Prochlorococcus marinus CUG1417: one gene and its partner. Each later gene encodes a partner of the first gene's protein in a complex. Links are inferred from orthologs where the notes say so. Each region holds a gene or a part of one and is shown on either strand. Other genes may lie near its edges.

What was found. The genes of interacting proteins can lie anywhere in the genome.
Region 2: the proteins of HA140_RS01635 (region 1) and uvrB are in contact, whole or in part, in a crystal structure (PDB 7EGT), measured with the Thermus thermophilus proteins. The link is inferred for Prochlorococcus marinus CUG1417 from one-to-one orthologs. Residues at the interface, in WP_096412145.1 of Thermus thermophilus: His654, Arg656, Phe657, Gln666, Asp668, Glu669, Lys680, Arg681, Leu682, Ser683, Lys685, Tyr686, Ala687; in WP_096411307.1 of Thermus thermophilus: Glu23, Leu25, Arg26, Asp27, Gly28, Glu29, Arg30, Phe31, Arg55, Glu326, Asp327, Phe328, Glu379, Ser382, Gln383, His398, Gly400, Arg401.

Annotation. Positions count from the first base shown.
Region 1 is NZ_JAAORN010000001.1:297,372-304,902, forward strand. The notes cover bases 2,712-5,795. They hold HA140_RS01635 (UvrD-helicase domain-containing protein), read right to left. Parts: upstream 5,416-5,795; coding sequence 3,007-5,415; downstream 2,712-3,006. Other genes in these bases: HA140_RS01630 (CCA tRNA nucleotidyltransferase), read right to left, coding at 2,712-3,001; HA140_RS01640 (hypothetical protein), read right to left, coding at 5,438-5,644. In the rest of the region: selenide, water dikinase SelD, read left to right, coding at 1-1,753; more of HA140_RS01630, read right to left, coding at 1,754-2,711; HA140_RS01645 (R-phycoerythrin subunit beta), read left to right, coding at 5,823-6,335; HA140_RS01650 (phycobiliprotein lyase), read right to left, coding at 6,319-6,870; HA140_RS01655 (hypothetical protein), read right to left, coding at 6,845-7,024; HA140_RS01660 (TVP38/TMEM64 family protein), read right to left, coding at 7,143-7,531. UniProt on the Escherichia coli protein: A helicase with DNA-dependent ATPase activity. Unwinds DNA duplexes with 3'-5' polarity. Translocates on single-stranded DNA with 3'-5' polarity. Initiates unwinding more efficiently from a nicked substrate than double-stranded DNA.
Region 2 is NZ_JAAORN010000002.1:529,327-536,711, forward strand. The notes cover bases 1,508-4,445. They hold uvrB (excinuclease ABC subunit UvrB), read right to left. Parts: upstream 4,028-4,445; coding sequence 1,988-4,027; downstream 1,508-1,987. Other genes in these bases: HA140_RS09005 (aspartate kinase), read left to right, coding at 1,508-1,980; HA140_RS09015 (DUF561 domain-containing protein), read right to left, coding at 4,057-4,445. In the rest of the region: holA (DNA polymerase III subunit delta), read left to right, coding at 1-180; more of HA140_RS09005, read left to right, coding at 220-1,507; more of HA140_RS09015, read right to left, coding at 4,446-4,833; tRNA lysidine(34) synthetase TilS, read left to right, coding at 4,919-5,929; HA140_RS09025 (ribonuclease J), read right to left, coding at 5,926-7,385. UniProt on the Escherichia coli protein: The UvrABC repair system catalyzes the recognition and processing of DNA lesions. A damage recognition complex composed of 2 UvrA and 2 UvrB subunits scans DNA for abnormalities.

The DNA of each region.
Region 1 (7,531 bases):
AATACTAAAAGAGGACATTTTTGATTCATTTAATGAACTTCCATTTGTAATTGTTGGGAGTGGCCTTGCTGCAATTGAGGTATCATATGCTTTGCGAAAAAGATGGGGAGATAGACCTTTAAAACTATTATGTGATTCAAGAAAAATTAATAATAAAATTCTAAAAAGTTTATGGAATTCCAATATTGAATTAGTTGAAAAACTTAATTTTGATTATGGCAAAATTCTTTTATGCACTGGAAATACATCTCCGTTATGGGCAAAAAAAAAATTATTAGATATGGATTCTTATGGCAGAATAATTACAAATCAGAATTTACAGATAAAAAGTTTATCTGGAATCTTTGCTGTCGGTGATTGCGCAGTTGTAGGTTCAGCAAAAAGACCAGCATCGGGAGTTTTTGCAGTAAAAGTTGTAAATAAATTAGTACAAAATCTAAAAAAAGATATAGAAGGGAGATCATTAAAAAAGTGGTTTCCTCAAAAGATTGGATTGCAAATAGTAAATATATTTCCAAGCCATCATCTAAAGGCTTTTGCTATTTATCGCAATTTTGTTTTCGGCCCTTCTTTTATTTTTTGGATTTTAAAGCATAAAATTGATCTCAACTTTATTAAAAAGTTCAGATCAAAAAGGCTAATGATGAAGAGTAGTGAAAAAAATATTTCATTGAATGATTGCAGAGGATGTGCAGCTAAAATTCCTCAGTTAGTTTTGAATAAATCATTAATAAATTCTAATTTAAATTCTTTTGCCTCATCACCTGAAGATGCAGTTGAGGTATATCAAAATGGTCAAGATATTATCTTGCAAAGTGTAGATGGATTTCCTGCTTTAGTAAGTGATCCTTGGCTTAATGCAAAAATTACTACTTTGCATGCATGCTCAGATTTGTGGGCATGCGGAGCAAAACTTTCATCCGCGCAGGCTTTAATTTCATTACCAAAAGTTGAAAGGGAATTTCAGAGTTACCTCTTTTCTCAATCACTTCAAGGTATTAAATCAACAGTTGAGGATCATGGAGGTGAATTACTTGGAGGCCATACTTTCGAGGCAAGAAGTTTAGTAAATAAACCTTATTCATTTGGAATAGATATTTCTTTAACAGTTCAAGGTATTTTAAAAAATGGAACAAAACCATGGCTTAAATCTGGAATGAATATTGGAGATATTCTAATGATGTCTAGACCTCTGGGCGTTGGGATTTACTTTGCCGGTCAAATGCAAAATATTAATATTCTAGGCAGTTCTTCTGAAGTAATTAATAATTTAGTAAAGAGTCAGCAATATTTGATTGATGAAATATATCTTTTTCAAAATCAATTTAAAGAATCATTAGTCAGCGCTGCGACTGACATTACTGGATATGGATTTATTGGACATCTTAAAGAAATGGTTGAATCATCTAATTTATATAGGCAAAGCAATAATCTTGAGCCACTAAAAGTTTTATTAGATTTATTTGCATTTAAAGCTTATCCTGGAGTATTTGATTTAATAAGAAAAGATGTTAAAAGTACTTTCTTTGAATCTAATAAAGAAATTTTTGACAAAATTTATAAAGTAAATAAGCAAAAAAGAATAATTCATTTTTTAAACGAAAATTCATTAGATCAAGAGACTTTTAAAGAGAGAATATCATTACTATTAGATCCTCAAACATGTGGACCCTTGTTGATTAGTTGCAATCGTAAATATGAAAATGTTCTAAAGGATAAATGGTACAAGGTTGGAGAGGTTGTAGAAATGTAATTAATTTCTATTTAATTTGTCAATTTCCAAATATCTTAATCTTTTGATTTCCTTGCCCATCTCCTCCCCTGAGTCCCATCCTTCTTTTTTTAATGTTTCTCCATCTTTTTTTGATTTTATGAATTTGTAAATAAATAACCACTTAAACAATTTACTCCAGTATTTTCCTCCATCACAAATTAATAATTTAACTGTCTCATCATTAAGGTTTCTGTCCTCAATAAATTCTGTCCAACTTGATGGAGAAAAATGATTGAAAGTTTTTTGGTTTGTATTTAATATCTTTTTGATATTTATATAATCTTCTAATATTTTTATCTCACTATTATTTACCAAAAATCTTTGACATGCTTTTTCTAAATTTTCTGAATCTTTTAATAAGTAAAGCATATGATTTCCCTTTAACTTCTTAATCCAATTTAGTCCTCTTAAAAATCTTTTATCGACTTTAATATTTTCATTTAAGATTGAGATAATTCCCCATTTATGAATTATCGAAATTACATTAGTCAAATTATCGTGTTTGCATATTTGAGCTAGTTCCATCCTTATTCTTATGCCGAGTGCAGGAGGGTAAATCATTTGCTGATGAGTTTCTGAACTTTTCCATGGCCACTGTCTAACTGTTTCTTGAGATTGTTTGAGGGAATTATTTGAGATATTGAAATCTAACCTTGAAGCATATTTTGCACATCTAATTAATCTACTTGGATCATCTGAAATACTTTTACTGTGAAGTAGGTTCAATTTCTTGCTTTTTATATCAGAAATTCCTCCATAAGGATCATAGATTTTCCTTGTCGAGACCTCAAATGCTATTGAATTTATCGTGAAATCTCTCCTTTTAAGATCATCCTCAAAAGTACTATTAGTTACTGTGGGATTTAAGCCTGGTGCAGAATAAGTCTCTTTTCTTGCAGAAGCAATATCAATTTTAAAGTCATTAATATTTATTTCTACGGTGTTGTATAAATTAAATTCCTTGATTAAACATATATCTACATTTACAACATTTTTTTTTATAAATTTTGCCAGAGAGATAGAGGAACCTTCAATCACAAGATCTATATCTACAGGTTTAGAAAAAGATTTTTTGTGGAATTTACTAATTAATAAATCTCTTAAATAACCGCCAACAAAAGCTACTTTAATATTGTTATTAGATTCAATGTATTTAGTAATAAGGTTATATAAATTAAATGGAGTTTTGATTAATTCTGTTTGGATGTAATCAGAGATATCGTTCATTAGTTTTAACTTACATAACGAATTGGAGCTAATCTGGGATCTAAAATTTTACTTCCTTTATCACCAAATTTTACTGCTAAAGATATTTTTTCCCCACTCCCAAAAATATGTATGATTTCACCTTTCCCAAATTTTGAGTGAATTAGCTTATCTCCAACTATCCAGCTTTTCCCTTTACGAGGTCCTGAATATAATTTCCTTACTGCATTTATTGGTTTGTTAACGAATTCATTTGGATTTTTTCTATCAACTCTTGTTAAACGCTCAAGATGCCAATCTCTTCTAATTGAAGCACCACCAGTTTGTGGTAATTCGCCATCCATTAAATCTTCAGGTATTTCCGAAAGAAATATTGAAGGAATTGTTGCTTCTCGCATTCCACCCCATAATCTTCTTTCTCTGGCATGACTCAAGAAAACTCTTTCTTTAGCTCTAGTAATACCTACGTAGCATAATCTTCTTTCCTCTTCCAGAAGTGAGGGAGTATCTATTGATCTATGGCTCGGGAAGAGACCTTGTTCTAGTCCAGTGATAAAAACATTTTGAAATTCTAAACCTTTACTATTATGCAGAGTCATGAGAGTTACAGAGTTAGGGTTATTTTTCTTTGTATCATTATCAGTTGTTAAGGCTGCTGTAGAAAGAAATCCCTCTACATCTCCACTTTCTGTTTCTTCTTCATATTGAGTGGCTGCATTAATTAGTTCTTGTAAGTTATTTCTTCTATCTTCAGATTCTTCAGTCCCACTAGAGAGCAAGTCACTTAAATAACCACTTTTTTCTAATATAAGTTGTAATAGTTGAGCGGGACCTGAATTTTCTAGGTAACACAGTAGATCATTCATAATTTCAGTAAATTTATTAATTCCTTTTGATGATCGGCCTATTGTTTCTTCAAGACTTTGCTTATCATTAAGAACCTCCCATAATGGGATATTTAACCTATTAGATAGTTCACTAAGTTTTTGAATAGTAGTCTTACCAATCCCTCTTCTAGGAACATTTATGATTCGTAAAAGACTAACGTTATCTGAAGAATTAACCAGAACTTTCAAATATGCTATTGCATCTTTAATCTCTCTTCTATCATAAAAACGTAATCCTCCAAAAATTGTATAAGGAATGCGCCACCTTACAAGAGATTCTTCTAATACTCTCGACTGAGCTCTGGTTCGATATAAAATTGCAAAATTTTTCCAAATTGGGTTTTGATTATAGTTATTGAGTGATTTTATTTTATTGGTAATTGCTTCTGCCTCGGAAATTTCATCATCACAGCTGAGTAATGTTAAAAGTTCCCCTTTTTCTTTGGTAGCCTTTAAAACTTTGTCAATTCTTTCAGAATTATTTTCAATTAGTGAGTTTGCAGCATCAAGGATATTGGAAGATGACCTATAATTTTCTTCTAATTTAATTAAAGATGATTTTGTATCGTCATTGATTGAAGTTTTAAAATCTTCTTGAAAACCAATTAAAATTCTGAAGTCAGCCGCTCTGAAACTATAAATACTTTGATCAGCATCCCCAACTACAAAAATTGACCGATCTTCCCAATTGAAGAATTTTTTTGGTTCAGTATTTCCAGCCGTAATTAATTTTATAAGTTCATATTGTGTTCTATTTGTATCTTGATATTCGTCAACTAAAATATGTTTAAATCTTTTGTGCCAGTAGTCTCTGACTATATCATTTTGCCTCAACAAGAACACAGGTAAAAGTAGAAGATCATCAAAGTCTAAAGAATTATTTTTTGAGAGCGAAATCCTATATCTCTTGTAGGCTTCTGCAACTGTTTTATCAAAATTATTATCTGCTTTTTCTAAAAGATCATTAGAAGTTAAGCATTGATTTTTAGCATTACTTATTAATCTTTTAATCTTTTTGGGATCATATCTTTTTGGGTCAAGATTCATATCTTGACTGATAATTTCTTTTACTAATGTTTGAGAATCTGTTTCATCATAAATTGAAAATTGTCTTGTCCATTTTAGGCCTTCTGGATCAGTGTATTTTTCAATATCGTATCTCAGAAGTCTTGAAAATAAAGAATGGAAAGTACCGATCCAAAGGTTCTGAAGCCTCTCTTGGTGAACGTTTGTTCTTAATTGATTTTGATCAATTTCTTTGAGAGTTGTCCAAGGCTGACCAAATTGATTAAAAGCTAATTCTTGGGCTAGAAGAACCTCTAATCTTGCTTTCATTTCTTTGGCAGCTTTGTTAGTAAAAGTGACTGCGAGAATGTTATAGGGATCTATAGAGTTACCCTCAATAAGGTTTGCAATTCTGTGAGTAAGAGCCTTAGTTTTTCCGCTACCTGCACCAGCTACAACTAATAGTGGTCCGTAAACATGTTTTACTGCTTGAAGTTGTTGATTGTTTAGGGACTTAAAAAGGAAATTGTTGGTTTGAGGCACTTTTGGAAATGTTTTTCAAAAATCAGACTTTACTATGAGATTCAGATTCCGTTTCTAGATCCTCTAACGTTTTTTTTAAATTGATAAGTTCATTATTGTTATTAATTATTTCTTCAAACTTATTTTGAGGCATCTTTAATTTCATACTTCTGTCTAGAATTTCTTTTTCCAATCTCTTTTTATATGAGGAAATAAGTTTCTTTGATAATTTTAAATCCTGTTGATCCAAAACTTTATAAAAAATGTAGTTTTATATTAGCGAAAAAAAAATTTTTTTTTTGAATTATTTCAACTATCACTTTGGAATGAAGTTATTAATTAAGAAGCGTTGCGTTAAGTTTGAAATTGTATTGTTTTTACTAGCTTTGTATTATTCTTAAGATCGGTCTTTAATTTTTAATAAAGGAATGTCAGTTTCAAAGAATAATCAACTATTGTCAGCCGATAAAAAATTAAATGATTTAAGCAATATAAAAGAATTTATTAATACTGCAAACTCAAGATTAGATGCAATAACCTCAATAACCAATAATTCACATGCAATCGCAGCAGACGCTGTAACAGCAATGATTTGCGAAAATCACGATTCACTTAATTCAAAAATTTCTTTAAATACAACTAACAAGATGTCCGTTTGTTTAAGAGATGGAGAAATAATCCTAAGGATTGTTGCTTATCTTTTAATTTCTAATGACGAATCAGTTTTAGAAAAAAGTTGTTTGATGGATCTTAAAAATACTTATCTTGCTCTTGGGGTACCTTTAAGAAATGCAAGAAGGGTTTTTGAATTAATGCGAGATGCAACTATCTCTGATTTGAATTCAACAGTTAATAATATGCGTGGAAACAAAAGCTTTCTTCCTAAATTAATATCTGAAACAGAGTTTCAATTTGAAAGGATAATTAATCTTTTAAACTAGCTAAATTCCTTATCTCTGAAGTATGGGACGTCTGTATAACTGAGTTATTTTCAAGATTTCTAATGGTAGAAAATCTGGATCTTACATGAGTGGATAAAAAAGAAATTCTTTCTTCGGAAACTGTTGATTTATAAATAGTTTTAATGTGTAAATTATTTTGTTCATCAACAAAATAATTGGATGATGAAATAAAGGATTCTGTATAACCTTTATTTCTTAAAACAATTCCTGATTTTTCATCTTCGGGTAAAAAAATCAGAATAGTTTCATCTCCCTCACGGATATCATTATTGTCCCAATCACTAATAGCTTGCCAGTTTATAGAAATAGCTATGCTCTCTAGGTTTAAACTGAATTTATAATTTTTAAAAATATTAACGACTTTTTTATTTTTTTTGTTGATATGTTTTATATGTATTTTACTAGTTGAGTTTTCAAATTCCTGAAAAGCTAAAGTGTGTGTACTTCTAATAGATTTCCACTCTCCTATACTTTTATCAATGAATTGATTAATTATTTTTAGATTCTTCGTCAAGTTTATCTTCTACAGAATGATTTTCTGCTTTTTGTATCATTCTTACCATTGAATCCACCATTAATCTCTTTGCAGAAGTTACTTTTAATCCAGAAGGAGTAGTTGATATTTGTTCTCCAGGGCGATCATATGAAGTTGGTCTAAATGGAGTCATCTAATGTCTCTAAAAAAATAATCGATTTCTATTCTTGCATGAATCATTATTTATATAGTTATTGTTTGCGAAAATGTCATATCTTTCTTCTTTGATTACAGAATTATCAACTGTTGTGTTACCTAGGCATTTTATTTTTTGCCAATCCTGAAATAGTCGCTAAAGCAAACATTCCTAATAGAGCAATCCCAAGAAATAATCCTGCTCCCTGACTAACTCCAGCTCCTACTGCGACAAGTATAGAGTCACTGATTAGAAGACTTATTATTAATGCAGGAGTAAATATTTTCCAGCGAGTTCCACCAATACCAATTGCGTAGCTTAGAAAATCAAAAAGGCCAGTCATGAGAAGACCTGTCATAAGAAAGAAATTTTCTTCTAGCTGGTTTTGATTAAAACTTTCAATCTTTTTCATTGCTTTCTGGCCGACTAAATTACGTACAGGAACCCGACCATAATTTCTTGCAATAAAGAAAGCAGCTTGGCAAAAAACAATATCAGAAAAGA
Region 2 (7,385 bases), on another replicon or contig:
TGTAATCTTTCGGGAATTTCTAATCCAAAAAGAATTTTTCTCGTTCGAAGGAAAGTAAAAAACATATCGCAAAAATATTTAATTAATTTAATGAGTAACTTATTAGATATTGAATCATTACTAAAACAAGGTAATAATCCTATGAATGTTTTTACCGAGAATTTAATAAATTTAAGTTAACCAAATTATAAGTTTAAAAATTTACATTATGATTTAAATATGGCTTTACTAGTAAAAAAATTTGGCGGTACTTCTGTCGGTGATATTAAAAAAATTCAAAATATTGCAAGTAGCATTTGTCAAAGTAAAGAGGCAGGAAACGAAATTGTCGTGGTTGTATCTGCAATGGGGCAAACCACAGACGATTTAAATTGTTTAGCGAAATCAATTAGTAAAAATCCCAATCGAAGAGAATTGGATATGCTTCTCTCAACTGGAGAGCAAGTAACCATAGCTCTTCTATCAATGGCATTAAACGAATGCGGAATACCTGCAATTTCAATGACCGGTAGCCAGGTTGGAATCATTACTGAATCAATACATGGGAAAGCGAGAATTCTCGATATTAAAACAGAGAGAATCCAGAACTATATAAACCAAGGTTTTGTAGTTGTCGTTGCTGGATTTCAAGGAACATCATTAAGTCATACGGGATCAATGGAAATTACAACTCTTGGTAGAGGTGGTTCAGATACCTCCGCTGTAGCATTATCAACAGCTTTAGGAGCTGAAACTTGCGAAATTTATACAGATGTTCCAGGGGTTCTTACTACTGATCCAAGAATTGTACCTAATGCAAAACTCTTAGAAGAAATTAGCTGTGAAGAAATGCTTGAGCTTGCAAGCGTTGGTGCTTCAGTTCTGCATCCAAGAGCAGTAGAAATTGCTCGCAATTATGGAATTAAATTGTGCGTCAAATCAAGCCAAAGTGACTCAAATGGTACTCTCCTGGCGAGTCAAATCCAACCTCTCCCGCTAAAAAGAGGAAGCTTAGAATTAACAAAAACAGTCAATAGTCTTGAAATATTAGAAAACCAAGCAATATTCAGTCTCTCAAACATTCCTGATAGGCCTGGGATTGCTGCACAAATATTTGAAAAACTATCAGAAGCAAGTATTAATGTAGATTTAATCATACAAGCTACAAATGATGGAAATAATAACGATATTACATTTACTGTTAGTGAATTAGAAGTTAAAAAAACTGCAGAACAATGTGAACTTATAACTAGTCAATTAGGAGGAGAATACAATTTAAAAACAAACATGACTAAATTGAGTATTCAAGGAGCAGGCATTATGGGTAGACCAAGTGTTTCGGCCGATTTATTTGATACTTTATCTCAAGCAAATATAAATGTCAGATTAATAGCTACTAGTGAAATTAAAGTCAGCTGCGTAATTGAAATTAATAATATACCAAAAGCTATTAGATTTATTTCTGAGAAATTTAAGTTATCCGATACACAAATATTTATTAATCCCATCAACGAAAAACAAGATCTACCTGAAGTGAGAGGGATTGCATTAGATAAAAACCAAGTTCAAGTAAGTTTTCGAAAACTACCTGATCGTCCAGGTGTAGCAGCATCAATATGTTTAGCATTAGCTGAAAATAATTTACTTTTCGATACGATCGTGCAGTCTGAAAGAATTTCCTCTCTAAAAACTAAGGATATTAGTCTTACAATGAATAAGCAGGATAGAGAAAAAGCTAACTTGGTTTTTGAGGTCTTAACAAAGAAATTACCCGGTTCATACATTGAAGATGGTCCTGCAATAGCCAAAGTAAGTACTGTTGGAGCGGGAATGGCATTTAAAGTTGGAACTGCTGGAAAAATATTTAGAGCACTGGCTAACCAAAATATCAATATTGAAATGATTGCCACTAGTGAAATTAGGACTTCGTGTATTGTCTTAGAAAAAGATTGTGACAAAGCAGTTCATGCGATTCATAATCATTTCGAATTAGAAAAATAAGTTCTTTTTAATTGTTTCTTGCCAATTTTTGTCTTAATTTTTTGATTCTATCCCTCAAATTTGCTGCTTCTTCAAAATTTAACTCTTTTGCAGCGTCTTTCATTTTAATTTCTAACTTTTCTATTAAGTCAGGCAATTCTTCGAGCAAACATTGATTATCACTGGAATTGAGAATTGCGTCAGTTTTGTTATTAACTATATTTATTAAATCTTTAGATAAACCACCAGCATCTAGTTTTCTGGAAAGTTCTAGAAAAGATAATATTGAATTTTCTATTTTTTTGCCTGCAGGTTTTGGAGTAATACCATTGATTTGGTTATATTTTTTTTGAATAGTTCTTCTTCGATCAGTTTCAGATATTGCTCTTTTCATTGAATCTGTGAAGTTATCTGCATAAAGCAAGGCAACACCTTCAACATGTCGGGCAGCTCTACCTATTGTTTGAATCAATGACCTTTCAGCTCTCAGAAAACCTTCTTTATCAGCATCTAAAATGGCGACTAAAGATACTTCTGGAAGATCTAGTCCCTCTCTTAATAAATTAACTCCTACCAAAACATCATATTCGCCCATTCTAAGGTCTTGAATAATTTCAATTCTCTCAATTGAGTGGATTTCGGAATGCAAATATCTAACTCTTACTTTATTTTCAGATAAAAAATCAGTTAGATCTTCAGCCATTCTCTTAGTAAGTGTCGTCACAAGCACTCTTTGATTCTTTTCAGCTCGAATTCTTATTTCAGATAACAGATCTTCTATTTGGCCTTCACTAGGTCTTACATCAATTACCGGGTCTAATACCCCAGTTGGTCTTATAACTTGCTCAATAAATTCACCTTCACATTGATCTAATTCCCATTGACCAGGAGTTGCACTTATAAATAATGTCTGTTTTGATTTTTCCCAAAACTCTTCACATTTTAAAGGTCTATTATCTGCAGCACTTGGCAATCTAAAACCATGATCTATTAACACTTTTTTTCTAGATTGATCACCATTGTACATCGCATGAAGTTGAGGACATGTTACATGACTCTCATCAACTACCAACAACCAATCTTTGGGAAAGTAATCTATTAAGCATTCTGGTGGTGAACCTTCCTCCCTCCCTGATAAATGACGAGCATAATTCTCAACTCCATTACAATAACCAACCTCTTTAAGCATTTCTAAATCATATTTTGTACGTTGTTCTAGACGTTGAGCCTCTAATAATTTTCCTTCGTATGTAAATTTATCGAGTTGAGTTTTTAATTCACTTCTAATTGCACTTATTGCACTCTCAAGTCTTTCTTTTGGAGTCACAAAATGCTTCGCTGGGTAAACGCTAACTTGTTCTAAACTTTCAAGTATTTCTCCTGTAGTAGGGTCAACATATCTAATAGCCTCGACTTCATCACCAAATAACTCAATTCTTATTAATCTATCTTCATAAGCTGGACCGATTTCTAAAACATCACCTTTAATTCTGAATCTACCTCTAGTAATTTCAATATCATTTCTAGTATATTGATTTTCAACAAGAGACCTCAAAGAAGAACGTAGATTTATTGATTTTCCCACTTCAAATTTAACTGCAGCTTTTAAATACTCACTCGGTATACCAAGACCATAAATACAACTTATTGAGGCTACAACAATTACATCTTTTCTTTCAAATAATGAGCGTGTTGCAGAATGCCTAAGCATATCTATTTCTTCATTAATTGAAGCAGTTTTGGCTATGTAAGTATCACTTACAGGTACATAAGCTTCTGGTTGATAGTAATCGTAGTAAGAAATGAAGTACTCAACTGCATTTTTTGGAAAAAATTCCCTTAATTCATTACATAGTTGTGCAGCCAACGTTTTGTTATGGGCTAAAACAAGTGCTGGTCTTCCTGTTTGTTGAATTACATTGGCAATGGTAAATGTTTTACCAGTTCCAGTAGCTCCTAAAAGAGTCTGAAACTGTTTACCATTATTTACGCCTTTAACTAATTTTTTAATAGCTTCTGGTTGATCTCCATTTGGTTCGTAAGGAGCTTGAAGCTTATAGTGGTTCATCAAGCTAGTAGCTAAAGGATGTTGCTATACTAAGAAATTTTTTCTCCAATTATTGAATTTTTCAAAGATTCTTTTAAGCCCCTAACAACCGCAATCATTGATATTAAATCATCTAATTTATTAACCACAGATCCAACGCCAACTGCTGAGGCTCCAGAAGATATTGCTAGTGGACAAGTTACTTGGCTTAATCCAGAGGCACTCATGATTGGTATATTCAGAGATTGTTTCTTAAATTCTTGATGAATAGCATAGGTAGCTGCAAGAGTTGGTACTGATTTTTCAAAAAAACCTTGAATCCCTGGAGAGTAAGGAGCAGAACTAGTACCACCTTCTGTTTGAATAATATCAACGCCTTCTTCCACTAGCTTTACAGCAAGATCAACTTGTTTATCAATAGGCATAGTATGAGGAACAGTTACTGATAAAGGAAAATTAGGCAATAAATCCCTCGTCTCTTTTGTAATGTTTAAAACTTTTTTATCTGAAAAATAAATGCCTTTTTCATAAAAAGTATCGTAATTTCCTATCTCAATTAATGATGCTCCTGCTTTTACACAATCTTGAAAAGATCTAGGCACTACTGAACTAACACAAACGGGTAGTGTTGAATTCTTAAGTGCTAAATCAACGAGTTCAGGTTTACAAGCAATATCGACAAGATCTGCCCCTCCTAATGAAGCAGCCTCAACAATTATTTTCACAGACTGAACATCGAAATTATTCAATCCTGAAATAACTTTGAGTAAGGATTTGCTTCTTAACTCTTCTTTGATTTTTTGTGGCAAAAGATTAATCAGACTCATTTACTTAATGAATTTATTACCCGATTGTGACATTGTTTTAGTAAAACAGTGCATTTTTTAAAAAATATTATCTGAGCAACACAAAATGACTGATAAAAAATTAAGTCAGAAAAATTGGTCATCATGGCATCATCAGCTTCATAAGGAGATTCTTACCAAAAAAATATTTATTCCCAAAGGATCCAATATTTTAATAAGTGTATCGGGGGGTCAAGACTCAATGGCCTTATTAACCCTAATTAATGACCTAAAAAAACTACATAATTGGTCTATTAGTGTTTGGCATGGTGATCATCAGTGGCACGAAAAATCATCACTATATGCTCTTGAATTAAAAGATTATTGCGAAGATAAAAATATTTCATTCTCTTTTGATCAAGCAAATAAAGAAAGTATTTCTTCAGAAGAAAAAGCACGAGAATGGCGATATGAAAAATTATGTGAAAGAGCCAAAACTTTATTAAATAAACACAAGCAAAAACATAATATTTATTTGTTAACTGGTCACACGAGTAGTGATAATGCAGAAACATTTATCCTCAATTTATCTAGAGGAAGCAATTTTGCAGGTCTGAGTAATATTGAGAGTAAAAGATTAATAGAAAATCAAATTTATTTAATAAGACCAATATTAATTTTCAGTAGGGAAGATACAAAACAATTTTGCAATGATATGAAGATCCCAGTCTGGGAAGATCCTACAAATTCAGATCTTAAATTAAAAAGAAATTTAGTAAGAAAAAAAATTATTCCTACCTTAGAAGTTATCTATCCTGGTTGTTCTGAAAGGATAAATAATTTTTCCCAAAAAATGAGCAAATACAATAATGAACGTAATGATCTTAGTGAACTAGCTTATTTATATTGTAAAGATGTTAAGGGTATCGATAGGAATCTCCTAAATGGTATGTGTATTGAAGCGAGGTGCACAATTTTAAATAGATTTTTAAAAGAAATATCTGCAAAGCAATGTAGTTCTAAAAATCTGACAAAATTAGCAACTTCAATTTATGAAAAAAATAAAGGTCAAATTAATCTGCAAGAGTTTTTAAAAATTGTTTGGGATAAAAACTATATAAATTTTGAAAAAAGTTAAGATGTTACAGCAGATCTTCTTCTTCTTGTTCTACCTTCAAATGAATCTTCTGTAGCAGTCTCAGCTGATGGATTCTGTGAAACTTTTGGACTTTTTTGGGTATTTTGTGGGTTATTTGAACTATTAGGATGATTATTGTTTGATTTCTTATGGAAATTATTATTATTTCTATTTCTATTGGAGAAATTTTGCTCTTCGGTAATCTTTGGGATATAAGCACGAGTTCCACTTGGAGCAGGTTGAACTAAACACAAAATAAGTGGTTCAACTTGTAATTCTCTTCTCATTCTTCTCGATAAACCATTTTCAATTTCCCTTTGTACACCAATCCAATCTACCTCAAAATTATTCGGCCCAGTTTGTCTGGATAATTGTTTCCATCTATTTTCTAAGACCCAGCTTATTTCTCGTTCTGTCCACATAGACATTTTTCTTGGCTCTGCAGTAGTAACAACTCCTCTTAAATTAACTCTAGGAGGCGCAACCATCTTTCCATCTGTACTAATAGGAGCTAAAACAGTTACTACACCATCCCCAGCTAATTGCTGCCTTTCCTTTAATACTCGAGCATCTACTATCCCATTTCGTGAGTTATCAAGCAGTTCAACACCAGCTTTTACAGGATCACCCTTTTGAATAGAATTAGGTGTTAACTCAACTACATCTCCATTTTCAATAATTAAGATATTTTCCTTTGGAACCCCCATAGTTTGTGCACTCTTCCCATGACAAACAAGCATTCTATGTTCTCCATGAACAGGAACAAAAAACTTAGGTTTTGCGAGTGCCAACATTAACTTTTGATCTTCTTGAAAACCATGACCAGAAACATGAATATTCTCACCCTTTCCATAAACAACCTTTGCTCCGAGTTTCATTAATCTATCTATTGTATTAACAACAGAAATAGTATTACCAGGAATTGGGCTGGCTGAAAATATTACAGTATCAGTAGTCTTAAGACGAACATGCTGATGTTCACCACGAGAGATTCTGCTTAACGCTGCTAGGGGTTCTCCTTGGCTACCCGTCATCAATAATAAGGTTTCCCTATCTGGCAAATCTCTAATTTGCTTGATAGGAACAAACAAATCATCTGGGCATTTCATATAACCAATATCTCTTGCCTTAGCAATAACATTTATCATCGATCTACCTAACAAACCGACCTTTCTTCCATGTTTCATGGCCAATTCTAAGATCATTGTCACTCTATGGACAGAACTAGCAAAAGTGGTAAGGATAACTCGTTCTTTTGCCTCTGCAATATGTTTTTCTAAAGAGGGATAGATAGTCTTCTCAGAAGGACAAAAACCTGGAACTTCGGCATTAGTAGAATCACTGAACATGCATAAAACACCCTTCTCTCCGTAATGCACCATTCTTTCAATATCAAATTGCTCTCCATCTACTGGCATATGATCAAACTTAAAATCTCCCGTGAAAATAATTGTGC